2 linked regions of the Siphonobacter curvatus genome follow. The protein of the gene in region 1 interacts with the protein of each later gene in a pairwise test. Links are inferred from orthologs where the notes say so. Each region holds a gene or a part of one and is shown on either strand. Other genes may lie near its edges.

Region 1 (15,035 bases):
ATTGGAAACGAGATTCTGAAACAGCTGATGCAGTTGCTGACTGTTACCCGCCACCGCGGGTAAAGGACCCAGGTCGATTTGGGCATTGCTGGACTGGATCACTGAATCCAAGTCTTCCAATACATCAGTAAAAACTTCCGTCAGCGATACTACTTGAAAAGGCTGCGGTTGGGTATTGAGTCGCGAGTAGGTAAGCAGGTCTTTGATGAGGCCGTGCATGCGTTCAGCGGAGCTGTGCATCCGTTCGAGCAGACTGGTCACTTCGGGCTTCAAATCTGCCACGTAATGAACCCGAAGCATGGTACTGAACGACTGAATTTTGCGTAAGGGCTCCTGCAAATCGTGCGAGGCTACGTACGCAAACTGAGCCAATTCTTCGTTACTGCGGTTCAGCTCAATTACTTTCGATTCCAGTTCCTGCTGATATTCTTCGAGTTTCTGTTGCGTATGCTTCAGGGCTTCGTTAGCTTGTAGCGTCTTTTCAATAGTTTTCTGAGCGTGTATGTCTACGAAAAAACCTGACCAGTGCGTCAGCGTTTTCTTCTCATCAAACATCGGGGCAAAAGAAGCCATGTGCCAGCGATACTGTTGTGTTTGGGCTTCGGGAATACGCACTTCAAATTGAAAAGGCTGAAGTTTTTTCAAAACATCCATCCAAAAAGCAGATTGAGCGGCAGGGTCTTCTGCGTGAAAAAGCCCCTGCCAGTGCCGGTCATTGATCGTCTGGATGGTCATGCCCGTATAGGTGACCAGCCATTCATTCGCGTATAGTAACTTACCTTGAGGGTTAACCGTACAGATAATCAGCGGGAGCGAATCCGTCAGGGTACGGTAGCGGGTTTCGCTTTCCTTGAGTCGATCCGCCAGGGCGTGTAGCTGTCGATTTTTACGCTTGATTTCTTCGTACGGCGACAGGGCCAGTTCATTCTGGAAGAGGGACTTCCATTGATTGATTTTTACCTCCGTAATCCGGTTAGACGGAAAAATGCGGAAGTACAGGGAAATCTGGGTATTCTCACTCGTGGTATTTACCTGAAACGAATCCACCAATTTTTGGGCATAGTGTAAGCCGAATTGATGTTCGTCCAGGCCGTGCTCGGGCCGATCATTCAGTAAGGCTACCAAGTTCCATTCCTGAGCTTTTGGGTTGTCTAGACCCAGAATCAGCGAAGCACCCATGCCCCGATCAATGGCCGTTCTAGATACTTCTGAGACGGCTGTAGCAAATGTCGTTTGAGAGGCCAGGGACATACCCGTCAGCTCCGCCAGTTTCATGGTATGCTTGTGGGCCAGGATGAGATCCATTTCGGTGTCCAGCGTGACTTTGGCTATCTCGTGCATAATCATTAATTGAAACGGCAGACTACTATCGACATATCGTCCGTCTTACGGGCGTAATCTTTGTACAAGGCAGCGGCCAGAATAGATAAATCGTACTTGGTAATGTTAGGATATTTATAGGTTTCCCAGCGGGAACGAATGCCGTCCGAACATAAAATCAGGTATTGTCCGGCTTCCATTACCAGGGTCTGTTCGTTCAGGGACGTTGGGATATTCATCCCAATGATGCCATTATACGAAAAATGTCTTTTGGAGAAATTAGCTCCTTTCAGCGTAGTCGCAATATTACCAACGCCGCACAACTGCCAGGTACGAGTCTTGGCATCAAAGAAGGCCAGCGTACCTACCAGGCCGCGGGTTTTCTTCACCGCTCGGTGTAAGAGTCGGATCAGTTCCGAAGGGCGAGACTCGGTACTGGTTTTTAGGGCTTCAATAGCGGTTTGAACGGCCAAAGCGGCTTCTGGACCGTGGCCGAGACCATCACCGAGAAAAAGCTTTACCTGCTCCGGAGCGATTTTTGCGAAAAAGCCATCACCGCTTTGCGTTTCACCGGGTTTAGGTACGACAATCGAACGGATGTCCAACCTGGACATCCGACGCTGTGGCACTACCTTGTAAATGCGAGACAGAATGATCGTACCCCAGTCCGGCTGGGAATAAATCTGAAACGTATCCGAGAGACGTTTAATCGAACCCAGACCGTGGCCCAGGGTCTGGGTCGTGGACATGCCATCTTCCAGCATTCGGGTTGGGTCAGCAATGCCGGGACCCTGATCAATACTGATGAGTTCGATTCCACTTTGATTCGCTTCGTTGAAGGATCGGACCAGGATTTCTCCCCCGGTAGCGTGTTTGATGAGGTTGGAGGCCAGTTCGGCTACGATTAGATCAATCTCAGCTAGCCGATGCGTAGGAAATTCCAGCTGGGAGGCCATGCTGTGAATTTCCCGTTTCGTAAGAGCCAGATAACTTCGATCTGTAGCCGCAAAACTTCGATGATTATCCATTCTTCCATTTAATAACGGTCACGGTTGTTCCTTCTCCAACTGCACTTTTGATCGAGAATTCACTCATGAGCCGTTTCGTACCAGGAAGGCCCAGCCCCAGGCTTCTGCCTGTGGAAAAGCCATCCTGCATAGCTTTATTGAGATCAGCAATACCGGGACCGCGATCGCTAAAGGTGAGTCGTATGCCATTTTCGCGACCACGACTGACGACTTCAATGAGCACTTCTCCGCCTTGAGCATAGCGTAGCATATTGCGTACCAGTTCGCTGGCTCCGGTAATCAGTTTAGTCTGATTGACCAGCCCCATGCCAATTTTGGTAGCGTATTCTTTTACCCGGTTTCGTAAAATCACGACATCCTGATCTTTCTGTATGAAGAGGCGATCTCTATTCAGGGTTATCATCTTCGTCTTCCTCTTCGTCCGGATCGGAAGCCAGCCGCGATTGCAATAAAATCATTCCTCGCTCCACATTCAGGGCCGTAAACACGCCATTAAGTGGCAAACCCAGCTCGACCAACGTAATCGCAACGGCCGGCTGCATGCCCACGACAACGGTTTCGGCATCCAGAATTTTCGACATGGTGGCGATGTTACCCAAAATTCGGCCCATGAACGAATCCACGATCGATACCGCTGAGATATCAATCAGTACCCCCCGGGCTCCGGTTTTATGAATCATCTGTACCAAGTCCGTTTCCAGATTCAAGGCAATCCGATCGTACAAATCAATCTGAATGGTCACCAGCAGAAACTGGCCCATCTTGAGAATTGGAATACGGTCCATTCCTTACGCTTTTTTATCCTTTCTAACTTTAATCACTTCCAGTTGTAACATCGTAAAGGCCTGCCGCAGGGCACTGGCCAGCGTGGCTTTGGTAATGATGGAAGAAAGATCAATACCGAGGTGTACAATGGTCTGGGCAATTTCGGGACGAATACCACTAATAATACACTCAGCCCCCATCAGACGCGTAGCACTAACGGTTTTTATTAAATGTTGAGCGACCAGTGAGTCGACTGCCGGAACGCCAGAAATATCCAGAATAGCAATACTACTTTCGGAATTGACAATTTCGACGAGCAGGTTTTCCATCACAATTTGCGTGCGGGCACTGTCGAGGGTACCGATGATTGGCAGAGCAATGATGCCATCCCAAACCCGAATGATCGGCGTAGAGATTTCAGCAATTTCATCCGTCTGGCGAAGAATGACTTCTTCCCGTCCTTGAATAAACGTTTCGAACGTAACGATTCCCAGGCTGTCGATGAGCTTGCTAACTTCGAGTAATTCCTGATTAAGAAGTGCCAAATCAGTAATTTTCGTCCGTAAAACGGAAAAGATGGCGTCCTTCAGACTAAAGATGAATACCGCCGTTTCGCGGGGCGTATAGCCCTGACGAGCCCGAGACAACGAAATACCCGCCAGAATTTCAAAGACGGGCTCAAAGTCCTGGGATTCAACTTGTGTACTATTGGCTTCGGTAAGGGTATGCAGTAACGCGTCAATCAATTCGATGGATTGCACACGTAAATCTTCGTTGGACATCAGATCTTCCCGTAACGTGGGATCTTCCATCTGATTTTCCATCCATAGCTCTATTATTTGCTCCTTTTGCGACTGGAGCATTTTAATAGTACTTGCTTTCATAATGTTCAAAATTCTGAATTTAAGGGTGTAAAGAAGACAACCGTTGCAGAGCCTTTTAGGTTTTGAAATAAATCGGGATGCCGGGAGCGTAAGTTAAGTAAACTTTGGTCGACTGCTGATGAAGAGCAAAGTATTCAACTAAAAAACCCCGCTTCGCTAACGAAAACGGGGTTTTATCTACTAAGATGTATCGGTACTAGTTACGGTAGAGTACTGATTTTACTGCTGAAACGACTCGCTTTGCGTTAGGAAGAACTTCTTCAATCAGCGTAGGAGCGTAGGGCAGGGGAACGTCACGGCTCGTGACGCGGGCAACGGGAGCGTCGAGGTAATCGAACGCGTAGCGTTGCAGGTGGTAAGCCACTTCGGCCGAAATAGAAGCCAGCGGAGCCGCTTCTTCGACAACAACGCAACGGTTGGTTTTCTTGATCGATTTCACTAAAGTGCCATAGTCAATCGGACGAACCGAACGAAGGTCAATCAGTTCCACGGAAATACCTTCTTTCTGTAATTCTTCGATGGCTGGCATCACGATCCGGGGGATCACTTTACCAAAGCTAACGATGGTTACGTCGGTTCCTTCCCGTTTCACGTCGGCTACGCCAATGGGGATCAGATATTCGCCATCGGGTACTTGGCCTTTGTCGCCGTACATCTGCTCCGATTCCATGAAAATGACCGGATCATTGTCGCGGATAGCTGATTTCAACAAACCTTTGGCATCCGCAGGATTGGAAGGAATCACCACTTTCAAACCCGGCGTATTGGCGTACCAGCTCTCGAAGTTCGACGAGTGCTGGGCTGCCAGCTGACCGGCGTTTCCGGTAGGGCCGCGGAATACGATCGGAGCATTGTACTGACCGCCAGACATTTCATAGATCTTAGCAGCCGAGTTGATCACCTGATCAATAGCTACCAGCGAAAAGTTAAACGTCATGAACTCAATGATCGGACGCAAACCATTGGCCGCCGCTCCTACGCCGATACCGGCGAAGCCTAACTCGGCAATGGGTGTATCGATTACGCGTTCCGGTCCGAATTCGTCAAGCATCCCTTGAGATACCTTGTACGCACCATTGTATTCAGCAACTTCTTCGCCCATCAAAAAAACGCGGGGATCACGTCGCATTTCCTCGCTCATGGCTTCGCGGAGAGCCTCCCGAAATTGTAATTCTCTCATGTTCAAAGTTTCTGTCGTATGTCCAGCTTGAATGTCTTCGTAAAGACCTTCAAAATTAGGAATGGATCAGCAATTGACAAGGTTTCTGCCCCATGATTCCCCATTTATCGTTAAACTTTTACTGGAAGTCCCGTCTAAATTTCTGGGAAAAGCAGTCTTATGACTAAAAAATAGGGAATAAAAAGGGAGGTCGGTAAAATAAATTTTTTTAAAATATAACTATTGCATTATAAAGTAATATTAAACATTGACAATTTTGATTTTTTTTTGTTACTTTGAGAAGAGATTTTAGTAGAATTTTATGCTTACGTTTTTAAGTCGGCTAAGCTTTTCTAACCGGGCGATGCGGTGACTTGAAACAAATTACCCCCCTCCATTGAACTGAAAACGGGATGAACGAGCCGCCGTTCGATCCTTTGAGTGCCTCGGTAAGATTCTGTTGATCAGGTCTTGCCAACGTTGCGTATTCGGTCTCACGAATATGCAGAAGAGTTAGACTTTGTCGTCAGTGAGTTGGATCCAGAATTAAAGCTGGAAAAGCCAATGAGCTGATCAGGAATGTCGACTGAGTTATTGGCCATTTCAAGTTTCATAGTTCAATCATTTTAATCCGGAATGTTATGACTTTGGAAGAATTTCTCCAGAGCGAAGAGTGCGTGCTGATGTTGATTTTTCAACAATACAGCCCCTCGGTAAGCCAGGCTGAACGAGTGCTGGAAAGCTTCGTAAGTCAGCACCCTAAAGACGCTCGTTTGCTACGAGTAGCTTGTGGCACAGAAGATGAATTATTTAAACGGTATAAAATTCGCTCGAATCCAACCGTGTTGGGCTTGCGTAAGGGTCGGGAAATCTGGCGGCATGAAGGATGTGCCGATGCCCAGACGATGGATCAGGTAGAATCTCGTTTGGTAGGGAATCACGTCTAACTGGTCGAACAACCCAAAGTTTACGTACTTTTGCAGACAGAGCAATTGTCTAGTACATGGTACCCATTCGGTCAGTTTTAGCAAAGCCCGTCGCGGCCTGGGTTATATCAAAGCGTCGTCAGTGGGAACGTAAACCCGCTGAAACGCAGCAGTTTTGGTTAAATAAATTACTGGATTCCGCCCGGAACACCGAGTTTGGGCGGAATCACTTTTTTAAAGACATTCACTCCCACGCTGATTTTCAGCAGGCTGTACCCATTCGGGACTACGAAGCTCTGAAACCTTACGTAGAGAAAGTAACCCACGGCGAGCCGGATATTCTCTGGCCCGGCAAGCCCCTATACTTCGCTAAAACTTCGGGTACTACGTCAGGAATTAAATACATTCCCTTATCCAAAGAATCCATCGGATTTCACATCAACGGAGCCCGCGATGCCCTGTTGAGCTATATTCACGAAACGGGACGCTCGGAGTTTCTGGATAAGAAACTCATTTTTCTTTCGGGAAGTCCGGAAATGACGACTAAACACGGGATTCACGTGGGTCGCCTTTCCGGCATTTCCAATCACCACGTTCCGGGCTACCTGCGAACCAATCAGCTGCCCAGCTGGGAAACCAATTGCATTGACGACTGGGAGACCAAGCTCGACCGGATCATTGACGAGACTATTCACCAGCCCATGTCACTCATCTCGGGTATTCCGCCCTGGGTGCAGATGTACTTTGATCGGATTCAGGCCCGTACGGGTAAGAAAATTAAGGATGTGTTTCCGGATTTTCAGGTGTTTGTATACGGCGGCGTAAATTTCGAGCCGTACCGAGCCAAGCTATACGATTCCATCGGCAAGAAAATCGATTCCATTGAGACGTATCCGGCTTCGGAAGGCTTCATTGCCTATCAGGATAGTCAGGTGCATCCGGGTCTGCTGATGTTACTCAATCAGGGTATTTTCTACGAGTTTATACCGGTGGAGGAATTTTTCACGGAGAAGCCCCGGCGCCTGAGCATTGGCGAAGTGGAAGTAGGCAAGAACTACGCCGTGATCATGAATACCAACGCTGGCCTGTGGGCCTACAACATTGGAGATACGGTGAAGTTCGTTTCCAAGGATCCGTATCGGATTATTGTAACGGGACGGATCAAACACTTCATTTCGGCATTTGGCGAGCACGTGATTGGGGAGGAAGTAGAAAAAGCGATGGCCTACGCCGTAAGTCGTCAGCCCGAAACGCAGGTGGTGGAATTTACAGTAGCTCCGCAGGTAGCCCCCCCGGAGGGCGGTTTGCCGTACCACGAGTGGCTGATTGAGTTTGCCAATCCGCCGCATGATCTGGAGCAGTTCCGCCAGGATCTGGATACAAACCTGACCAAGCTCAACGTGTACTACGACGATTTGATCAGCGGAAATATTCTACAGCGTCTTCAATTGACGTCCTTACGGCGGGGAGCCTTTATTGAGTTTATGAAAAGCCAGGGCAAGTTGGGCGGACAGAATAAAGTACCTCGCCTAGCCAATGACCGTACGGTTGCGGATCAGCTCAAACCACTGGTATAAAACGTAGCGAAAGCCCCCATTTAAAAGAGTACCCATTCGTATGCAAAAACGGAATATTGCCATTCTGGGCTCAACCGGCTCTATTGGTACGCAGGCCCTAGACGTCGTGCGGAGTCACCCGGAAGCTTTTCAGGTAGAAGTCTTATCTGCTCAAAATAACGCAGCTTTACTCATTGAACAGGCGGCTGAGTTCAAGCCGAATGTAGTGGTAATTGGGAATGAAGATCTTTTTCCAACAGTTCAGTCCGCTCTGGAATCACTGGATATAAAAGTCTACTGCGGAATTCAGGCCCTGGCCAGCGTCGTTCAGATGGAAAGTATTGATCTGGTCCTGACCTCCATGGTAGGGTACGCCGGCTTGTTACCCACGCTGAAAGCCATCGAAGCCGGGAAGTCCATCGCTTTGGCGAATAAAGAAACGCTGGTCGTGGCAGGGGAGCTGGTTACAGAAGCCGCCCGGAAAAAAGGCATCAATATTTACCCCGTCGATTCCGAGCATTCGGCCATTTTTCAGTGTCTGGTCGGAGAGTTTCATAATCCCATCGAGAAGATCATTCTGACCGCTTCCGGCGGACCTTTTCGCGGAAAAGACCGGGAGTTTCTGAAAACCGTCACCAAAGCTCAGGCCCTGAAACACCCCAACTGGGTGATGGGAGCCAAGATTACGATCGACTCCGCCAGTCTGATGAACAAAGGCCTGGAAGTCATTGAAGCGAAGTGGCTGTTTGGCCTCGAAGCTCCGCAGATCGAGGTAGTGGTACATCCGCAAAGCATCATCCATTCCCTCGTCCAGTTCGAAGACGGTTCCATGAAGGCTCAGATGGGTTTACCCGATATGCGTTTGCCCATTCAGTTTGCTCTGGGGTACCCCAACCGAATGCCTTCGGATTTTCCCCGCTTCAACTTCATGGATTACCCGACCCTCAGTTTCGAACAGCCGGATGCCAAGACCTTCCGCAATCTGGCCCTGGCTTACGCCGCCCTCGAACGCGGGGGGAACGCCTGCTGCATTCTCAATGCGGCCAATGAAGTAGCAGTAGCCGAGTTTCTGAACGATCGGATTGGTTTTCTGGAAATGTCGGACCTGATTGGCGAATGTCTGGAAAGGGTGTCGTATCAGGCGAATCCCAGCTACGAAGATTACGTACAGACGGATACGGAAACGCGTCGTTTAGCGGCTGAGTTACTAAAATCACACTCTCTATACTAATTAACTGTATTGTTGAATGAAACGCTATACCCTGGCTCTTGACCTGGTAGATGATCCCACTTTGATTGCTGAATACGAACACTACCACGAAGCCATCTGGCCGGAAATTAAGGAAAGTATTCTCGGGCAGGAAGTAACGGCGATGGAAATCTACCGGACGGGTAATCGCCTGTTCATGATTATGGAAGTGACGGATCAATTTTCGTTTGAAGCGAAAGCTGCCGCCGACGCCGCCAATCCGAGAGTACAGGACTGGGAGCAACTGATGTGGAAATACCAACAGGCCATTCCCTCCGCCCAACCCGGTGAAAAATGGGTACTGATGAAAAAAATATTTGCATTATAAATTGTTGATGACCGAAGCAGACGATACCTATCAAACCATTGAGGCACCGGCGGAAGGCCTGTTCAAGGACAAAGGCAGTAAATTCATCGGTTACGCCTATCCTTTGGCAAACGAAGAGGAAGTCAAACAATACATAGCCGAATTGCGAGAGCTACACCCCAAAGCCCGGCACTATTGCTGGGCCTATCGGCTGAGTCCAGACCGGACGGTCTTTCGCGTGAATGATGATGGTGAACCTTCCGGATCGGCGGGGAAGCCCATTCTGAATACACTTTTATCGAATAATCTGACCAATATTTTAGTAGTGGTGGTTCGTTATTTCGGCGGTACGCTATTGGGTGTGCCGGGCTTAATTAACGCGTACAAACAGGCCACGCAGGAAGCCATTCATGCGGCAACTACTGTAGAAAAAACGGTTAATGAAGTATATCGGATTGATTTCGATTATTTGCAAATGAACGATGTCATGAAGGTGATGAAAGATGACAACGTACGCATTTTGAATCAGCAATTCGATAATCAGTGTAGTTTGAAGTTTATGGTTCGGAAGGCTTTATCGGAGTTTATCTTGGGAAAGCTGGAGAAAGTAGAGGGGATAGGGGTTGAATGTATTGAAACAGTATAAAGCCTTTAAGAAATCTACTTTCGACTTCAAGATAAATTTATAATTATTCTGAGAAATAAAATACCTATTTTGAGAAAATAAAGCACAGGTTGAGGTAAAAGAACCCTACTATTATCTGCTTTTATATTGAATAATAAACTGATTATCAGAATTTTATTTAAAATGAAAAGCTAAAACTATCTTTGGCATAAAGCTTTTACCGTTATACGCGTAAACCAAATGTGATAAAACGAAAAACGAAGCACTTGTTTAACTGAGAAAATCCCTGAGGAATTTCAAAAAGTTTAGATAAGGTCATCTCGTCATTCCATGAATAGAGGTTACGACCGTTACTATGGAATGAATACTGGAACCCCTTCATATTGATCACGAAATACACAAGAGATTAGGTTTGAGTACTTGTTAGTTCGACTCCTGAGAGTAAAGCAATAGAAGAAAGGAATACCGGAGAGACAAGCTTCCAGTCGTAAAGGGAAAGATGAGTCACCGTTGAAGTGCTCTAGATACTTTTCCAAGCGTTAGGTTTTTTTGAGAAGTGGCCAGTGATAACTGACCACTTTTCCTTTTTTATGGCTATTTCAAAGCCTGATAGGTAAGCCAGGCGGCCACGTAAGCGATGCCCGTCATATACGCAAACTGAACTGCGGGGTAAAACCAGGACTTCGTTTCGCGGTACGTAGTAGCCAGTGTACTGATGCACATCATGGCGAACACATAAAAGATCAGTAGAGAAAAGGCAACGGCTGGGGTGAAGCGGGGCTCGCCCGTTTCCGGATTGATCTCTGTACGCATTTTGTCTTTTACCGTGTTGGTATCGTCATCACCGCCCAGACTATAAATCGTTGACATTGTTCCAACAAATACCTCGCGGGCGGCGAAGGAGGTTAATAAGGCAATACCAATTTTCCAGTCGTAACCCAAGGGGCGAATCACCGGCTCAATCCAGTGACCGAAACGGCCTGCATACGAAGCTTCGAGTTGGGCCGCGGAGACGGCGTTGTTTAGCTCCTGCTCCGGCAACGTTGGATTTTCGGTCCTGACTTTTTCTTCGGCTTTCTCAAAAGAATCGCCCGGACCATAACTGGCCAGTACCCACAACACAATCGAAATCGCAACGATTACTTTACCAGCCTCCAATACGAAGGCTTTTACGGCATTGTAAACGGATAAGGCTACATGATCGAGACGGGGTAACTGAAAGACGGGCATTTCCATAATAAAGAAGCTCCGTTCTTTCACTTTCAGAATCTTTTTCATCACCCAGGCCGAAAGCAAGGCCGAAACAAAGCCGAGCAGGTATAAAGCCATTAAAGCAAAACCCTGTAGATTGAAAACCCCCAGGATCGTCCGATCGGGTACTACCAGTCCAATCATAATGGTGAAGATAGGCAGACGGGCTGAGCAGCTCATCAAGGGCGTTACCATGATCGTGATGAGGCGGTCTTTCCAGCTTTGAATGGTCCGCGTACCCATGATGGCGGGTACGGCACAGGCCACGCTCGAAATCAGCGGTACTACGCTTCGTCCGTTCAAGCCGACACTTCGCATGAGTTTGTCCATCAGCACCATCACGCGGGCCATATAGCCGGATTCTTCGAGTAAAGAAATAAATACGAACAGAAAGGCGATTTGTGGAATGAAGACGACCACTCCGCCAATCCCGGCAAGTAATCCATCGGTAAGCAGGCTGGTAAGCATACTGTCGGGTAAGACCGATTTCACCCATTCATTGAGGGACGCCATGCCCGTATCAATCCAGTCCATCGGGTATTCCGCCAGCGAAAAGATGGATTGGAAAATGAGGAAAAGAATACCAAAGAAAACAGCGTATCCCCAGACCGGGTGCAGCAAAATTTTATCCAGCCGGGTCGTGAACGTTTCCTTCAGTTCACCATCTTTTTTACGAACGGCCGCATCGGCGATTTTACCCAATAGAGCGTACCGATCGACCGTTTCTTTGGCCTGAAAATCCGTGTGCTGAAAGCTATGTCGCTGGTTAATGGCCTGTAACTGAGAACGATTCTCAGTAGTCAGAAAGCGTAATTTTTCGGCCTGGCCAGCCATCAGCATGGCTAGATAGCTGTTATTGACACCGAATTTTTCCTTGACTTCTTCCAGGAAATCCTTGGATACACTCTCGAACTGCATGGTAGGCTTGGGCCGTTCGGCGTGTTCGAGTAATTCGCCCTTGATGGTAAACTTCAAATTATCGAGTCCCTCCGCCGATTTTGCGTTAATGAGCACCACCGGAACACCCAGACGGGATGATAATAATTCCGGGTCGAGCGTCAATCCGTGAGCTTCCGCCACGTCCACCATATTCAGGGCCAGAATGGTATGAAAGCCCAGATCGGCCACCTGACTAAACAGGAGCAGGTTACGCTTCAGGTTAGAAGCATCGGCTACGACCACGACTACATCAGGATAATCGTTGCTGGAAGGGTTGGCCAGTACATCCAATACGACCTGTTCATCGAGCGACTTCGGGTACAAACTATATGTACCGGGTAAATCGACCACCGTAGCATCCGTATTTTTATCCAGACGCGTCAGGCCTGCTTTCCGATCAACGGTTACGCCGGGAAAGTTTCCGGTTTTTTGCCGGAGGCCCGTTAAGGCATTGAAAAGGGTAGTTTTGCCGCAGTTCGGATTGCCGACTAACGCAATGATGGGGGTATCTGCCATTACTTACTAATCAAAGCTCGGGAAAGAGTTACTGCAATTCCACCACTGCAGCTTCATCGAGCCGCAGCGAAAGAATATAATCGCCGACCTGCAGACAAATCGGATCGCCCAGGGGAGCAATGGCCGTCAGCCGGATTTCCGTACCGGGCAGGCACCCCATCTCCAACAGTTTCAAAGCCAGAATCGTATCTTTAAACCCGGCAATAATTCCTTTTTCACCGATTCGTAGCTGGGATAAATTCCGTTGCGACATAGTTTTTACTTCCTTCCGAAAACTGTACTACTATTTGGATTCATTCTAAACGAGGGTCAAAAATAGAAAATAGTTCCCAACCCGAACCAGATTTTTTCACATTCGCTTCATTTTGGAGTAAAGTCAGACCCTACTGATCGAAAGGCAATGCTTCCCGCCAAACAAGACCAGCAATCCCGACAGTTTTATAAAAAATACAACCAACCAGCCGAATTGTACCGTACCTTTGTAGGAAAGTACAGGAAGGTAAAAGGCGGCTGAAACCGGAGGCATTTGCCAATCCTTTTGGCTGAACGAGTAAAACCAGTATGCGGGAAGTTAACGCTCTGATAGCGAAAGAAATACGTCTCGAATGGAGGCAACGAAACGCCCTTAATGGGATGTTGTTATATTTGGTGAGTACTATTTTTGTGTGCTACCTCAGCTTTCGTTTGAAGTCCAATCGACTGGAGCCGCTTACCTGGAATACCCTCTTCTGGATCATTCAGTTGTTTACCGCCGTGAGTGCCATTGCCAAGAGCTTTACGCAGGAGCGGGCCGGACGACTGCTCTACTACTACACGCTGGCGAGTCCGGTCGGAATCATCCTTTCCAAGATGATTTACAATACGGTGCTGATGCTGGGTTTGTCCGTACTGGGCTTCGGCATTTATGCGTTTGTGATGGGGAACCCGGTAGGGGATGTCGGAATGTATTTGGTGGCGATTGTACTCGGCGCCCTGGGGTTTGCCGGAACGCTAACGATGGTGGCCGGTATTGCCAGCAAGGCCGAGAATTCGCCGACGCTGATGTCCGTGCTGAGTTTTCCTATAATCCTTCCCATGTTACTGATGTTGCTGAAGCTCTCCAAGAATGCCCTCGATGGGCTTGACTGGGGTTCCAGCAGCGATGAAATACTCACTTTATTGGCACTAAACGGCATTGTCTGGGTACTGTCCCTGATTCTGTTTCCGTTTATCTGGAAAAGCTGAGTAATGTTTTAGTATTCTAATCATTGACGGATCAAGATGGCCTGGTGGAAGTACCTTTGTATGTTATTGCTTTTTTACGTGTATACGGGAGGTCTGCTGCTGCCCATTCCGCACCAGCCGATTCTTTACGAAACCGCCCGTAACCTTTATTTTCACGTACCGCTGTGGTTTGCGATGATTCTGCTGCTGGTCCTGTCGGTCTGGTATGCCATCAAGTACTTGCGGAAGGGAGAGATTGACGATGATATTCAGTCGGTGGAGCTAGCCAATACGGGATTGATTTTCGGAATTCTAGGTTTCATTACGGGAGCCATCTGGGGGAATTATACCTGGGGTAGTCCGCTACCGCAGGACCCAAAGTTGCTTTCCACCGAAATTGCCATGCTGATTTACCTGGCTTATTGGGTACTGCGGGGCTCTTTCCGTGACGAACAACAACGGGCCCGCATCTCGGCGGTATACAACATTTTTGCCTTTGCTGCCTTTATTCCGCTGACGATCATTTTGCCGCGACTGGCTTCTAATTCACTCCATCCCGGCAATGGTAGTAACCCCGGTTTCAAGATTTACGATTCCGACCACAAAATGAAGCTGGTTTTTTACCCGGCAGTGATCGGGATGATTCTGCTCGGGTACTGGATTTCGTCCCTGCGGATTCGCTACCGGCGTTTGAACGAAATTGTAGAAAATAAGTAAGCAAAGTCATTGTGAGTACCCGTGATTTGGACTCATTTTGTAGCGTTAAAAAAGTTAATGGGTTGTCTGGAATCGTATTCATTACCTTACCCTTGAACGCGTGATCGGATGCCCCCCTCATTCATGAAAAAAGCAGGATTATTTTTATTGTTAAGCCTCTTGTCGGGCAACCTTTTTGCTCAGCAGGATGTTGAAATGGCCGATACCATGCGTTCCAACGGAAAAATCTTCGTGGTAGTGGCCGTGATTGCGGTCGTACTCATCGGGTTGATTCTGTACCTGCTGAACCTGGATCGGAAGCTTTCCCGTCTGGAGAAAGAGATTAAACATTAGTCGTACCTCTCATTGCTTGCAAACCGCAACGTTATCCTTTCGAGCAAACAAATGAAAAAAATACACCTCTTAGGTATTGCCGTGATTGCTGCGGCTATTTTCATTCTTCTCTCTACCGCTGGTGATGCCAGTACGTACGTTGATTTCGCCAAAGCCGAGTCTATGGCTAAGGAAGGCAACGAAAGTAAAGTACACGTGGTAGGCAATCTGAAAAAAGATCCTTCCGGTAAAATTCTGGATATGGAGTACAATCCAGC
Region 2 (15,322 bases), 1.1 Mb from region 1 along the record:
GACCATAAGTCACAAAAAAAAGCAGCCTTTCGTGCTGCTTTTTCTTTATACGATTAGCTTAGATACGCCGTAAATTAGTTTAGAGGTTAAGTGTGACACCGTTACATTTATTACTTATTGACTCTAGTTTCTAAAACAGGTTTCGTTCTTTTATGGATTCGATTTAACGTACTTTTTTCAAAGCCATCGCCACGTGCTGCTGAACGCCACTTTGGTGATGAATAACTTTAGCCGCGTTATTACGTTCAAACCGATGTTCGCTAATAAAGTAATGTAAACCCACTAACAAACCCAAAGCTACTCCTACGGCTGCAATCATTCGTCCGGCCTGTGCGGGCTGTACAATGAGTAGATTCGCACGGAGCGTTTTTCGCTCCATCCACCCTAGAGCGATCAAGCTCAACAAAACAAAGGTTAACATAAGCATAGACGTAGGAGTTTTGGTGAAAAGGGTGTTCAACAAATGTAGGATAATCCGTTTACTAACCAAACGCCTACTCGAAATATTTATGATTATTACAACAAAGTTTTAAGTTTTTTTAATGAAACGTACGCTACTAGATTGGTGATGGAGCACATCTGGTTAGACTTTGGTACTTTTAAAGTATTGAATCATGTTCTGCTAACCTTAAATTTCTGATGAGGTCACGGTTTATTCTCTTCGCTCTGTTTTATCTATCGTACACGTTTGGCTTCACTCAAGTACCTAAACCTCTCCCACCCGGCGAGATTCTCCTGAACCTCAAACGCTTGAATGTACTGGGTTCGGCCATGTACATGGCAGCCCACCCCGATGATGAGAATACCGTCATGTTAGCCTGGCTCGCCAAAGAGCGACTGGTGCGTACGGCCTACCTGTCCTTGACCCGGGGCGACGGCGGTCAGAACTTGATTGGTGCGGAGCAAAGCGAACTGATGGGTCTGATTCGTACCTATGAATTATTAGCTGCCCGCTCCATTGACGGTCCCGAGCAGTACTTCACCCGAGCCAACGACTTTGGCTTTTCAAAAAATACAGAGGAGACGTTAGAGGTGTGGGGTAAAGATGCAGTCCTGGCCGACATCGTCTGGCGAATCCGAAATTTCCGTCCCGATGTACTAATCTGCCGTTTTCCACCGGATTCCCGGGCGGGACACGGAAACCACTCGGCCTCGGCGGCCCTGGCCGAAGAAGCTTTTCAGCTAGCGGGAGATGCCAGTAAATTTCCGGAGCAATTGAAGTACGTAAAACCCTGGCAACCCAAACGGATTGTCTGGAATACCTTTGCCTTTGGCGTAAACCCGGCCCAGCGTCCAGCAGAAGGCAGTTGGATTTCGGCCGAAATTGGCGGTTACAATCCTTTACTGGCAACCTCTTATTCTGAACTTGCGGCCGAAAGTCGTTCGCAGCATAAATCGCAGGGGTTTGGTGTAGCCAGAAGCCGGGGCGTAAAGATTGAGTACCTGGTGCACAAAGCAGGTGATAAAGCCACGAAAGACGTATTTGATGGCGTAGAAACCAGCTGGAACCGGGTCAAAGGAGGTGCGGCTGTACAGGCGGTGGTCAATAAAGCCATCGAACAGTTTCGCCCCGATCAACCCGCCGCCATCATTCCTCTGCTCGTACAAGCATATCGACTCGTCGATAAACTGGACGATGCATATTGGAAAGAACAGAAGAAAAAAGAACTCTCCCAGCTACTGGTCGCCTGTGCCGGACTCTGGTACGAAAGTAACCCCTCCGAGTACGCCGTGGCGGGTGGCGAACCCGTACAGCTGACGACTACGTTCATCAAACGCTCCGAGGCTCCGGTCACGCTTCAATCGATTCGCTGGACCAGCTTCAATAAGGATACGACGCTAAATATGTCGATCCCTACTAACGAATTACAACGCCTGGTTTTTCAGACTGCCATTCCGCAAAATCAAACTATTACCCAGCCCTACTGGCTCATGCAGCCGAAAATGGGCAAAGGCATGTATCGCGTGGATGATCAGGCTCTGAACGGTCTGCCCGAGAAGCCTTCCGACTTTCAGGCTCTTTTTTCCGTAACCATCGGTGGACTGCCGCTGACGCTGACAACCCCCGTTCATTATAAATACACGGATGCGGTTCGCGGCGAATTGTACCGTCCCTTTGAAGTACGCCCGAGCGTAACAGCTACGCCAGCTGAAAAAGTATTGGTCTTTGCGGACGGTCAGCCGAAAACGTATACCGTGACGCTGAAAGCGTCGCAGGCGGGTGCATCTGGGAATGTGAGCTTGGAATTACCCGCGGGATGGAAGTCGGAGCCAGCTCGGATTCCCTTTCAGTTCGCATCGAAATTCCAGGAACAAACCGTTTCGTTCCAGCTAATTCCACCGACTCAGGCTTCGGAGGCTAGCGTACAGGTGAAGGTACAAACGGGCAATCAGACCAGTAATCGTGGCCTGTACGAGATTGGGTACGAACATATTCCGGCTCTTACGGTATTCCCCGTGGCAGAAAGCAAGCTGGTGCGTCTGGAAATTAAAAACAAGGCTAAGCTGATTGGGTACATTCCCGGAGCCGGGGATGAAATTCCGGCGGCCCTGCGTCAGATGGGTTGTACGGTGGTGAATCTGGGGGAAAAAGAATTAACGGGTTCGCTGGCTGCTTACGACGCCATAGTCGTGGGTGTACGGGCGTACAACGTCAACGATCGGATGAGCTACTACCAGCCCTTTCTAATGGACTACGTGAAAAACGGGGGTACGATGGTGGTGCAGTATCAGGTCAATTCCGGCCTTCAGCCGCTGAGCAAAGGCATGGGCCCCTATCCCTTTCATTTGTCACGGGATCGGGTAACGGTGGAAGAAGCCCCCATGCGATTCCTGAAACCCGAACATCCCATTTTGAATACGCCTAACAAAATTACCAATCAGGATTTTAACGGCTGGATTCAGGAACGCGGCCTGTACTTCTCCGACGAATGGGATCCGCAGTACCAAACCATTTTCAGTAGTAACGATCCCAACGAAAAGCCGCTGGACGGCGGTATGCTGGCTACTGCTTACGGAAAAGGCTGGTACGTCTTTACGGGTTACGCGTTTTTCCGGCAATTGCCCGCGGGTGTACCGGGAGCCTATCGGCTCTTTGCCAACCTGATTTCGTTAGGAAAGTAAGGGGTAAGTTTAGATTTTAGTTTGAAGAAAAGGGTTGAATACGCTCTGCTAAAGAGCTCATTCAACCCTTTTACCTGTTACGAGCCATGTAATCACCTCACTCATTCGCCCTCTTCACTAAAACAACTTCTAAATCCTACTTCACTTTAACCATCTATTTCGTTTCGTATACCATCGTTAATACGGGAATTTCAGCGTGGTTCACTACTTTTTCGGCGATGCTGCCGTGAAACCAATAGCTTAATCCTTTGCGGCCGTGCGTATAGAGGGCAATCAAACCCGCCTTTATTTCGCGAGCGTATCGAACAATACCGGCTTCTTCGCTTACTGCGTCAATGATTGTGTATTCGTATTTTTCAATTCCCAACTCTTCCGCTAATTGAGCCATTTCTTCTTCTAAATCTTCGAATGTACGATCCAGAAAACCGGTATTAACCGTTAGAAAATGAAGATTAGCCTCCGCAACCCCGGGAAACGTTAGAAACTGACGGATGGATTCTACGTTTGTAAAATCCGTTGGGAACAGTACGGTCTGAAGATCAAGCGGGTCTCCATTTTTCACAATCAGGACTGGGCATCTCGCCTGCCGGACTACCCGTTCGGCGTTTGATCCCGTCGTTTGCTCCTTCCAGCCCGAAGCTCCTTCAGACGCCATCACGATCAGATCTACTGTACTGGAAGCAATGGTTTCACCAATGGTTCCTTTCTGCCGGTCGACCAAAGCCGATACTGGTACTTTATGATATTTAGGCTGATCCAGTAGACAGCGAAGCCGATTCTCTACCCCTTCGATCCGTTCTTCAAAAGCATCGTCAGTATCTTTCATAAACAAGCTGTCTTGTAAAACGGGCTCCGGGTATTTGAGTACCCCCAGTAACCGAACAGAAGCCTGCATCGGTTGAGCCAGCTCAACGGCTAAGTCTAGTGCTTTCAGAGACAGTGAGCTAAAATCAGTGGGAACGAGTATGCTTTTCATTGCTTTGCGTCTTAAATGGATACCCAAAACAACGACAGAATGATTTCTTTAAGAATGTCAGGCGTAAGGTGATCTGGTGATAAAAATCAGTTTTCTTGATTGGGTATTTCGCGTTGTATAGAAATCCCCGCATGGCATACGAGGCTATTCCAATTGAATCCCTTCGGGGTTAGGTGTTCGGTTGAAGAAGGTACTGCAAGTTTTTACATTGTACTTACCATTTTAAAGCTTCAATCTTGATCTCCCCTTTTCCATTTTCTTTGTAAAATAAGGTAACCTGAGCAGGACGCGTTGTCCGTAGCATCCGCTACGGATTTTCTAGTTGGTAGGCTGTGCCTGCCGGGCTGGTTGCAAATCGTATGGTATCTGGTGCAAGTTTCCTATAAAGCCGTTCAAAGGCAAAACCCATCCGCCCGCTTATAAACAAAAAAATACCCCGACTTACGAGTCGGGGTATTTTTTAAAACTATATCGGATAGAAAGCTTACGCTCCTACGCCACGACGGATGATATTCAGAGCACCACCTGCTTTGAACCACTCGATTTGAGCAGCATTGTAGGTATGGTTTACTGGGAATGCTTCCGTTGAACCATCGGCATGGTTAAGTACAATCGTCAGTTGTTTTTCGGGAGCAAACTCCGTCAATCCAACGATGTCGATCGTGTCGTCTTCGCGAATCTTGTCGTAATCTGAACCGTCAGCGAAGGTCAGAGCTAACATGCCTTGTTTCTTCAGGTTCGTTTCGTGGATACGGGCGAACGATTTCACCAGAATCGCACGAACACCCAGGTGACGAGGCTCCATAGCTGCGTGCTCACGAGAAGAACCTTCACCGTAGTTTTCATCCCCTACAACGATCGTTCCTACGCCTGCTGCTTTGTAACCGCGTTGTACGCCAGGTACCGTTCCATACTCGCCCGTCAGTTGGCTCTTCACTTCATTCGCTTTTTCGTTGAAGAAGTTGGTAGCACCGATGAGTAGGTTATTGGAAATGTTATCCAGGTGACCACGGTATTTCAACCAGGGACCTGCCATAGAAATGTGGTCCGTCGTACACTTACCTTTGGCTTTGATGAGCAGCTTCAGGCCCGTGATGTCCGTACCTTCCCAAGGCGTAAACGGTTCGAGCAGTTGCAAACGATCGGAGGTGGGTGATACAATCACTTCCACCGTTGACCCATCTTCCGCAGGAGCCTGGTAGCCTGCATCTTCCACGGCATAGCCACGGGGCGGCATTTCCAGACCTTGTGGCTCATCCAGTTTCACGGCCTGACCTTCTTCGTTGATCAGCGTGTCCGTCATCGGGTTAAACGTAAGGTCACCTGCGATGGCGAAAGCCGTTACGATTTCCGGAGAAGCTACGAACGCGTGCGTATTAGGGTTGCCGTCGTTACGAGCTTTGAAGTTCCGGTTGAAAGACGTGATGATGGAGTTCTTTTTGGTAGGATCGCTGGTGTGACGAGCCCACTGACCGATACAGGGACCGCAGGCATTCGCCATAACAACGGCACCCATCGTATCGAAAATGCTGATGTATCCGTCACGCTCGATGGTGTAACGAACCAGCTCTGAACCTGGCGTAATCGTGTATTCCGCTTTAGGTTTCAGTTTTTTATCAACTGCCTGTTGAGCTACGGAAGCTGCACGGGTAATATCTTCGTAGGAAGAGTTCGTACAAGATCCGATCAGACCTACTTCCAGTTCAGCGGGCCAGTTGTTTTCCTGTACCGCCTGAGCGAACTTCGAAAGCGGCCAAGCCAAATCCGGCGTGAAGGGACCGTTGATATGAGGTTCCAGCGTCGACAGATCCAGTTCGATGAGTTGATCGTAGTATTTCGCGGGATCAGCGTATACTTCGTCATCTGAACGCAGGTATTCGGCAACACCGTCAGCCAAATCAGCTACGTCGGCCCGGCTCGTACCTCGCAGGTATTCGGCCATGCGTACGTCGTAAGCAAAGATGGACGTCGTAGCTCCGATTTCAGCACCCATGTTACAAATGGTTGCCTTACCGGTTGCAGACATACTTTCAGCTCCTTCACCAAAGTATTCTACGATTGCACCCGTACCACCTTTTACCGTCAGCTGACCCGCTACCCACAGAATCACGTCTTTGGCAGAAGCCCAGCCGCTGAGTTTACCCGTCAGTTTTACACCAATCAGTTTAGGTTGTTTCAATTCCCAGGCCAGACCCGCCATAACGTCGCAGGCATCGGCACCACCTACCCCGATGGCGATCATGCCCAGACCACCCGCGTTAGGCGTGTGTGAATCTGTACCGATCATCATACCGCCGGGGAACGCGTAGTTTTCCAATACTACCTGGTGAATGATACCCGCTCCGGGTCTCCAGAAACCAACTCCGTATTTATTGGAAACCGAAGAAAGGAAATCAAATACTTCCTTCGATTGTTGTACTGCATTGTTAAGATCTTCGGTAGCTCCTACTTTAGCCTGAATCAAGTGGTCACAGTGTACCGTTGAAGGTACGGCTACCTGCGGACGACCCGCCTGCATGAATTGCAGCAGGGCCATCTGAGCCGTTGCATCTTGCATTGCCACGCGGTCGGGTGCAAAATCAACGTAATCTTTTCCCCGTGAATACGCTCTTTCCAGAGGATTTTCCCAAAGGTGAGAATATAGAATTTTCTCGGAGAGGGTCAGGGGTCGACCGAGTACTTGCCGAGCGGCGGCCACTCGTTCGGGCATCCGGGCGTACACGGTCTGAATCATCTCAATGTCAAAAGCCATCGTTGTATCTAATCGTTTAAATAAATGAAGGAACAGGTTTCGCCCTCAAAAATACAAAACATGCGGGGTCATATTTCGATAAAATCTGAAAATCCTGCTTAACTATTATACATAGCTACTGCATTTGACAGTCCCGCCGTTTCTATTGGCATGTAGTTTTATGTCATTTTAACAAGCAAATCTGCCAATAAGTTTAGGCTTGAAAGGCACGAATTGCAGTGGTTTCGGAATTTTGTCCTTTACTTTGGCAGACACTTCCCATACCCCTACTACCACTAACTATGGCTAAAAAGAACCTCGTCATTGTGGAGTCACCGGCGAAGGCAAAGACCATTGAAGGTTATTTAGGAGCTGATTTTCAGGTTAAATCCAGCTACGGACACGTCCGGGATTTACCCGATAAAGGCCTCGCTATTGACATCAAAAATGGGTTTTTACCAACGTACGAAGTTTCTCCCGAAAAGATAAAAGTGGTCAATGAACTGCGGCAACTGGCTAAATCTTCGCAAGAAGTTTGGCTAGCGACCGACGACGACCGCGAAGGAGAAGCCATTTCCTGGCACCTTAAAGAGACCCTCGGCTTACCTGATACGACTAAACGTATCGTTTTCCGGGAAATCACCAAAACGGCCATTCAAAAAGCCATTCAAAGTCCGCGTACCATCAATCAGGATCTGGTGAATGCCCAACAGGCTCGCCGGGTACTGGATCGTTTGATTGGCTTTGAACTTTCGCCCGTCTTGTGGGAAAAGGTAAAACGCGGTCTTTCGGCGGGTCGTGTACAGTCCGTTGCGGTGCGTTTGGTGGTTGAACGCGAACGTAGTATCGACCAGCACCAGAGTAAATCGAGCTTTAAGGTCGTTGCTCAATTTCTGCTCGATGGTAATAAGGTACTACAAGCCGAATTGCCGAAAAATTTCGAAACGGAAGCTCAGGCCCGGGCTTTTCTGGAAAAGTGTAAAGGAGCTACCTTCAGCATCCGGAATCTAGAGACTAAACCAGCCAAGAAGTCTCCCGCTCCGCCCTTTACTACCTCGACGCTTCAGCAGGAAGCCAGCCGCAAACTGGGCTTCTCTGTAGCTGCGACCATGCAATACGCTCAGAAGCTGTACGAAGCCGGTAAGATCAGCTACATGCGTACGGATTCAACCAACTTGAGCGAGGAAGCTTTAGCTAAATCGAAAGCTTCGATCATCGAGCAGTTTGGTGAGAAATACTCGCAGCAGCGTCGGTACAAAACCAAGAATGATTCGGCTCAGGAAGCTCACGAAGCCATTCGGCCTACGGACTTCTCCGTACCTTCAGCGGGCGAAACCCGTCAGGAACAGCGTTTGTATGAATTGATCTGGAAACGTGGTATCGCCTCACAGATGGCCGATGCCCAATTAGAGCGTACCACAGCAACTATTGGCATTTCTACTACTTCAGAAGAACTCATCGCCCAGGGTGAGGTCATTAAGTTTGATGGGTTCCTGAAAGTATACTTGGAATCCAAGGATGATGAAGACGAAGAAAGCAAAGGGATGCTGCCCCCGCTTTCCATCGGTCAGATTCTGAATCTGGACGTCCTGAAAGCAACCGAGCGGTTTAGTCGTCCCCCTGCCCGTTTTACGGAAGCCAGTCTGGTAAAGGAGCTGGAAGAACGCGGCATTGGTCGTCCTTCCACCTACGCCCCGACGATCTCAACGATCATCAAGCGGGAGTACGTCGTTAAGGAAGACCGGCCCGGTAAAGAGCGGAACTTCAAAGAGTTGACATTGAAAAATGATGAACTCACGGAGAAAACGGGTAAGGAAACCTATGGTACGGAAAAAGCAAAACTCTTTCCGACAACCATCGGCATGATCGTTAATGACTTTCTGGTAGATAATTTCGATAACGTCGTCGACTTCAAGTTCACGGCGGATATGGAAGAAGAGTTCGATAAAATTGCGGAAGGCCAGATCGAATGGCAACGCATGATCGACAACTTCTACAAGAATTTTCACCAGACCATTGAGCAAAGTTCCTCTGCCGAACGTAGTTCCGTGAAATCGGCCCGCGAGCTGGGTATCGATCCCAAAACCGGTCGCATGGTTTCAGTTCGCTTAGGGAAATACGGCCCGTTCGCTCAATTAGGTGATTCGAAAGAAGAACAGAAACCGCAGTACGCTCCCCTTCCCAAGGATAAATTACTGGAAAGCATTACGCTGGAAGAAGCGATTGAGCTTTTCAAACTGCCGCGTACCGTTGGTGAACTGGAAGGAAAAGAACTACTGGTAAACATCGGCAAGTTGGGCCCGTACATCAAGTTCGATGAAAAGTACTACAATCTCAGCGAAGGCGATGATCCGTATACGATTGATGAAGAACGAGCCATTCAAGTGATTCAGGAAAAACGGGCAGCCGAAGCTTCCGACGCTATTGGTGAGTTTGAAGGTCAACCCATTTCGAAGGGCAAAGGCCGTTTTGGTCCGTACGTGAAGCACGATGGTAAGTTCTATTCCCTACCCCGGGGCATGAATCTGGATACGATTACGCTGGCCGAAGCGATTCAGATTATCCAGAATAAACGAACCGCCGAAGCCAATAAAATTATTAAGGAGTTTCCGGAAAATACGACGGTGAAAGTGCTCAACGGTCAGTATGGGCCATACATTCAGATTGGCAAGCGGAACGTGAAAATTCCCAAGGGAACCGAGCCCGCTTCTCTGACGCTGGAACAATGCCTCGAGTTAGGAGGCGAAAGTCCAGCAGCCGCTACGGAAGAAAAGAAAACGACTCGTAAGAAAGCAGCACCTAAAAAGTAAGCTGCCTCTGCTTAACATGTAGCAAAACTGCCCGCTATAAGCAGGCAGTTTTGCTTTTCAATAGTAGTGATTAGGCTGCAAAATTCTGTAAAAGAGATTGACCATCGGGGGACGTTACAGTCCCCCTTTTCATTTCTATTCATTTACGCCACACCTGGTTCGATCATGATTTAAAATTTTACTACAGCAAGGTATTCGATAGATGTAGAGGCTTATATGGACGGTTAATTGACTAGAAAACCTATTTATATTTTGTTAAACCGTGCAAAGTGTATCAAAGCCACAGTAGGGATCTTTTTACGTAAGTTTGGAATAGGTTTTGATCATACATGGCAAAGAAAAACAAACAAGTCTACATTCCCTGGTTCGATACAATCAGTGACTTCTTCGATACGTTCAGGATTGGCAAGGCAGAAAATAACTTCTTTACTATTATGCGAATGGAAGACCAGGCTAAAGGCAAGTTATTGTTCATGCCGCTCTTTCGTGGTAACTTTTTCAGGCTGGTTATTTGTAAAACACCCGGGCTTCGGTTTCTATTACCTGACGAAACCTTTAGTACCTCCTCAAACTCTATATATTTCACGTATCCCGGTAAAATAGAAAGCTGGCAACGTGTGGAAACCATATACGGTTACCTGATTTGTTTTACGCCTGAATTTGCGGGAATAGACCCGCTAAAGCCCTTGTTTGAAAAAGACTTCCCCTTTTTCGTGAACGGGGCTAATTCAATTTTAAGATTGTCCCAGGCAGATATGGATGCCATCGGCCATACCGCTGAAGCACTGCTTGACGAAATGAAATCCAGTAATGCCGATCATTTTGAAATGATACAACACTTGTTAAAAGTGTTGCTTATTCAGGTTCGCCGCCTGTACTATAAAGATAAAGAGGCAAAGACAGATTTCCAGTTAAAGCAGGCTTCGCTTATGATTCGGTTCAGGAACGTGTTGAATGCCTATTCGATCGATGCACCAACCGCCAAAAAGGAACAGAGGCCAAGCGTAAGAAGCATTGCGGCTGAACTGCACCTCACCCCTAGCCATTTAAACTTCCTCATCAAAAAATATACAGGACACACCGCTTTATACCATATCAATGAAAAGATACTGCTGGAGGCAAAAAGCTTGCTGACGCATACCGATCTGCAGGTATCGGAAATAGCCGATCTGCTGCAATTCAATGAGGCAGCTTATTTCAACCGGTTTTTCAAAAAAATGACGGGTATGACCCCTACGGCTTACCGCGATGATGCCCTTCAACTCATGTGGCGGCCTCTCGACACCCGAAATCGATAAAAAGTCCAATCATTACCTGAATAGGTGTAAGCCGTGTTCTTGTCATCGTTCCGAAGTTTGGCCCATTCAACAAACAAAAGAATGGACGGACTAACTAAAACCAGCAGAACGACTGCACAGGTATCTATGTTGCCGGTATATATCGTATCACTGGCTACTTTCATCATATTTTTTCAAGGCTTCATGGTAGCACCGCTGCTGCCCATGCTTTCCAAACAGTTTACCACTACTGTCCGGCACGTCAGCTTTATTGAACCTGCCTATCTGCTCGGGTATGGACTGTTTACTTTGGTGTATGCACCGCTTAGCGACCGCTTCGGCAGGTTCCGGATTATTGCCTTTTGCCTCTTTGTGTTTTCCTTGCTTACCTTATTAACAGCCTTCGTCAATGGAATTAATCAGATGATCTTCCTAAGGCTGTTAACAGGCATCGGTGCTGCGGGTGTTGCCCCTACGACCATTAGTTGGATTAGTGATACCTATCCTTACGAAAAACGCGGACACGCCCTAGGGATTTTCTTCGGCAGTATGGCAGGGGGTACAGCCTTTGGATCCAGTGCCGGGGCATTGATTACTTCTTTTGTAAGCTGGCGATGGCTTTTTGTAGGGGTCGCAGCAATTGGCTTGGTTATTTTTATGCTGACATTGCGACAAAAAAACAACTTCGAGAAAAGGGAAGCTGTGGCCAAAACCAAGGATAGTATTTTGCGGTCTTTCCACACAATCTTATCGACTGAAAGGGCAAGGTATACCTATTTTTATGTATTGGTCAATGGAATGTTCCATAGCGGTGTCTTTGCCTGGTTAGGTTATTTCTTTTACAAGAATTATGGACTGAACGAACGTCAGATTGGTCTTGCCTTATTAGGTTACGGTATTCCTGGACTATTGTTTGGGCCATTGTTAGGAAGGCTGGCTGATCGTTATGGGAGAAATAAAATTATCCCCATCGGCCTGTTTCTTGGGGCAGTTTCTGTGTTGCTGTTAAGCCAGAATTTTAGCCTTGCCGCTTCCTGCCTTTTAGTAGCCCTGCTTTCTTTTGGGTTTGATTTATCTCATCCGTTATTTGCCGCTATTGTCACCACGTTTAGCTCTAAAAAAGGTGCGGCTACAGGACTTTTCGCTTTTTTCCTTTTTTCAGGCTACGGCCTCGGAAGTCTGGTATTGAGCCTGATCGTCGATATCGGTCTAGATAAAGCATTCAAACTATTTGGAGCTGGTATTCTCGTGGCGGCTGTTTTTTCCATAGCTGTTTTCAGGAAAGAAAAGTAGGAACAACATTCACACCTATGCTTCCTATAGTTTTTCACTCATTTACTAAGTTACTTCCTTTGAGTTATCGAATATTTTATGCTACTGTCATTGGCTTTCCATCTAACTCAGTTCGAAAAATCAACTTATTCATTTTTATTACTTGCAATTATTTGAATAAAAAGCGTGGGTTAATCCCCACCAGTTTTGATAATTCGCCACTACACATTTCACTCGGTTGTTAGGGGTTAGAGGCCGGACAGGTATCTCCTTAACTACAGGTTTAAAGTAGTTTAAAGTTTGAATGAGGCATGAAACACGTTTGGTCTTTTGTAATTTACTAGCTATCAAACTTTTCAAACCATAAAAGTGACAATTGGCAAGAGCTTACTAGCCGCTAGTCTTTTAAACCTTAAACCCGTTCAAACCAACGTAAACTCGCTTCACTTCCTATGAAAAAAATAGTTGTATTAAGCGGAGCTGGTATTTCCGCCGAAAGTGGCATTAAGACCTTTCGGGATTCGGATGGTCTTTGGGAAAACTATCGTATTGAAGACGTTGCCACACCAGAGGCCTGGCGAAGAGATCAGGCTCTGGTGCTTGACTTCTATAACCAACGCCGCAAACAGGCTCTGACTGCTGAACCCAATGCAGCTCATCACATTTTAGCCGAACTTGAAAAAGATTTCGAAGTTCAGATCATTACGCAAAACGTAGATAACCTGCACGAGCGGGCGGGCAGTACGCACGTCTTACATTTACACGGGGAGTTATTCAAAGCCCGCTCAACGAAAAATCCGGCCTTGATTTATGAGCTGGGGGACTGGGCTCTCAACGTAGGCGATCAGTGCGAACTGGGCAGCCAGTTGCGACCGCATATTGTGTGGTTTGGAGAGGAGGTTCCGGCCATTCAGGAAGCAATTCCGTACTGCGAGGAAGCGGATGTATTCATCGTGGTTGGCACCTCTTTGCAGGTGTATCCAGCGGCAGGTCTAGTTGATTTTGTTCGTCCGAATACGCCCGTTTACGTAGTCGATCCGAACCTACCCTCCGTTTCACGTCGGAAAAATGTAACGTATATTGCTGAAAAAGCCAGTCTGGGTTTACAAATGATTCAAAATCAATTGCAAGCTTAAAACACCCGAATGTCCGGAATCTGGGCCTTTTAACAATAATTAGTAGGCTTTCCCGGACTTTTCTTCCTATTTATGAGTTAATATAGGTGAAATTTCATTAACACGATTTGATATGCGTAAATGGTTCATTCCGGTAGCACTGCTTGCTGCCCATTTAGCAACCGCTCAGAATCAGGCTCCTGTTACGGAACCGGTAAAGACGAAAGCCCCAACCAACTGGTTTAATCTTGACTATTCGGCCGATAAAATCCGCGGCGTAAGTTCAGAGAAAGCCTACGAATTAGTCAAAAAACGTAAATCATCGCCCGTGATCGTCGGGGTGATCGATTCCGGAATTGATATTAACCATGAAGATCTGAAATCGAAAATCTGGACCAACCCCAAGGAAATTGCGGGTAACGGTAAGGACGACGACAACAACGGCTACGTGGATGACGTGCACGGCTGGAGCTTCCTCGGCAATAAAGACGGACAGAACGTTGATAAGGAAGGCCTGGAACTGACCCGGGAATACGGCAAGTACAAGAAACTTTTCGAAGGAAAAGCGGAAGCCGATATTCCTGCCGATCAGAAAGACGCCTTCACATACTATCAGGAATTAAAAATTGCCTACAACGAGAAAGCTCAGGAGTCGAAAATGATGCTTCCGTTGATTGAAAACCTGCTGAAGTCTTATACAGAAGCCGGTGCAACGTTGAAAGAATACCTGAAGAAGGATACCGTCACGGCGGAAGATGTAGCTAAAATCGATAAAACGACCGCCGATGGTAAGCTGAAGCGGGCGATTGCCGCCTACGAACGCGGTTTCCAAATGGGTTACAATGAGAAAGAGTTGCAGGAAGCTTACGATCATTATAAGACGGAAGCTGAAGTACAACTTAATCCGGATTACAACGCCCGTCAGACTATCATTGGTGATAATCCCGAAGATACCAAGGATCATAACTACGGCAACAACGACGTGATCGGCCCTGACGCTCGTCACGGTACGCACGTAGCGGGTATCATCGGTGCTGACCGGAATAATGACCTGGGCATGAAGGGTGTCGCTGATAATGTAAAAATCCTGGTAGTACGGGCAGTACCGGACGGCGATGAACGTGACAAAGACGTGGCCAATGCCATTCGTTACGCCGTTGACAACGGAGCTCAGATCATCAATATGTCGTTTGGGAAAGCGTATTCACCCCAGAAAGAAGCGGTTGATGAAGCCGTGAAATACGCGGAATCGAAGAATGTACTGCTGGTTCATGCCGCCGGTAACGAATCACAGAATACGGATGTAGAGCCTAACTTCCCGAACCGTAAACTCAAATCAGGTAGTGAGCCCAACAACTGGATTGAAGTTGGTGCGTTGAGCTGGGAACCCAACAAAGTGGCCAACTTCTCGAACTACGGTAAAAAAGGCGTCGATTTGTTCTCACCCGGCGTGGCTCTGTACTCCACCGTACCCGGTTCTAAATACGAAGAACTGGACGGTACGTCGATGGCCTCTCCGGTAGTTGCGGGTGTGGCGGCTCTGGTGAAATCTTATTTTCCCAAAATTACGGCCGCTCAGTTACGGCAATTGCTGATTGAATCAACTGTGAAGTTTCCGGAACAACAGGTTAATCAGCCCGGTGGCGAAGGTCAGGTTGCCTTTGGCGAACTTTCTAATTCAGGCGGTGAAGTAAACGCTTATAATGCCGTGAAACTGGCCCTAGAATGGGAAAAAGCGGGTAAGATTAAGTAATTTACAGTTTTTGGTTTACAGTTTTCAATTGACTGCGACAACCGGGAAGTTTGGAGGTCTTCTGATGAGGAAGGTATCTAGACTTCCCGGTTTTGTTTTTGTTGCTTACTTAACTCAAGCAAGACCCATTGCATTGGTACAGGTTAGGAAACCTGCACCAATGTTTTCCTTTTTAAGTAAGTATACCAACCCCGGAGGGATTTAATATACTTTGCCCCCTATGCAATGCGGGGAACCGACCCGCCCGGTAAGCACAGCCTACCAA

What was found.
Region 2: the proteins of C5O19_RS05025 (region 1) and topA interact in binary tests that used the Escherichia coli proteins (3 or more experiments, as listed by UniProt). The link is inferred for Siphonobacter curvatus from one-to-one orthologs.

Annotation. Positions count from the first base shown.
Region 1 is NZ_PTRA01000001.1:1,236,780-1,251,814, forward strand. The notes cover bases 8,165-11,031. They hold C5O19_RS05025 (IMPACT family protein), read left to right. Parts: upstream 8,165-9,222; coding sequence 9,223-9,840; downstream 9,841-11,031. Other genes in these bases: C5O19_RS05015 (1-deoxy-D-xylulose-5-phosphate reductoisomerase), read left to right, coding at 8,165-8,869; C5O19_RS05020 (L-rhamnose mutarotase), read left to right, coding at 8,886-9,215; feoB (ferrous iron transport protein B), read right to left, coding at 10,414-11,031. Outside these bases: C5O19_RS04975 (sensor histidine kinase), read right to left, coding at 1-1,341; C5O19_RS04980 (ATP-binding SpoIIE family protein phosphatase), read right to left, coding at 1,347-2,348; C5O19_RS04985 (anti-sigma regulatory factor), read right to left, coding at 2,341-2,751; C5O19_RS04990 (STAS domain-containing protein), read right to left, coding at 2,735-3,133; C5O19_RS04995 (STAS domain-containing protein), read right to left, coding at 3,137-3,997; C5O19_RS05000 (pyruvate dehydrogenase complex E1 component subunit beta), read right to left, coding at 4,194-5,183; C5O19_RS05005 (thioredoxin family protein), read left to right, coding at 5,798-6,103; C5O19_RS05010 (GH3 auxin-responsive promoter family protein), read left to right, coding at 6,160-7,659; more of C5O19_RS05015, read left to right, coding at 7,700-8,164; more of feoB, read right to left, coding at 11,032-12,525; C5O19_RS05035 (FeoA family protein), read right to left, coding at 12,554-12,778; C5O19_RS05040 (heme exporter protein CcmB), read left to right, coding at 13,087-13,749; cytochrome c biogenesis protein CcsA, read left to right, coding at 13,810-14,445; C5O19_RS05050 (CcmD family protein), read left to right, coding at 14,569-14,778; C5O19_RS05055 (cytochrome c maturation protein CcmE domain-containing protein), read left to right, coding at 14,830-15,035.
Region 2 is NZ_PTRA01000001.1:2,378,364-2,393,685, forward strand. What follows is about bases 6,733-9,886. They hold topA (type I DNA topoisomerase), read left to right. Parts: upstream 6,733-7,132; coding sequence 7,133-9,640; downstream 9,641-9,886. Other genes in these bases: C5O19_RS09915 (aconitate hydratase), read right to left, coding at 6,733-6,851. Also shown: C5O19_RS09900 (hypothetical protein), read right to left, coding at 164-427; C5O19_RS09905 (PIG-L family deacetylase), read left to right, coding at 640-3,123; C5O19_RS09910 (universal stress protein), read right to left, coding at 3,278-4,099; more of C5O19_RS09915, read right to left, coding at 4,584-6,732; C5O19_RS09925 (helix-turn-helix domain-containing protein), read left to right, coding at 9,970-10,938; C5O19_RS09930 (MFS transporter), read left to right, coding at 11,020-12,210; C5O19_RS09935 (SIR2 family NAD-dependent protein deacylase), read left to right, coding at 12,642-13,325; C5O19_RS09940 (S8 family peptidase), read left to right, coding at 13,438-15,057. UniProt on the Escherichia coli protein: Releases the supercoiling and torsional tension of DNA, which is introduced during the DNA replication and transcription, by transiently cleaving and rejoining one strand of the DNA duplex.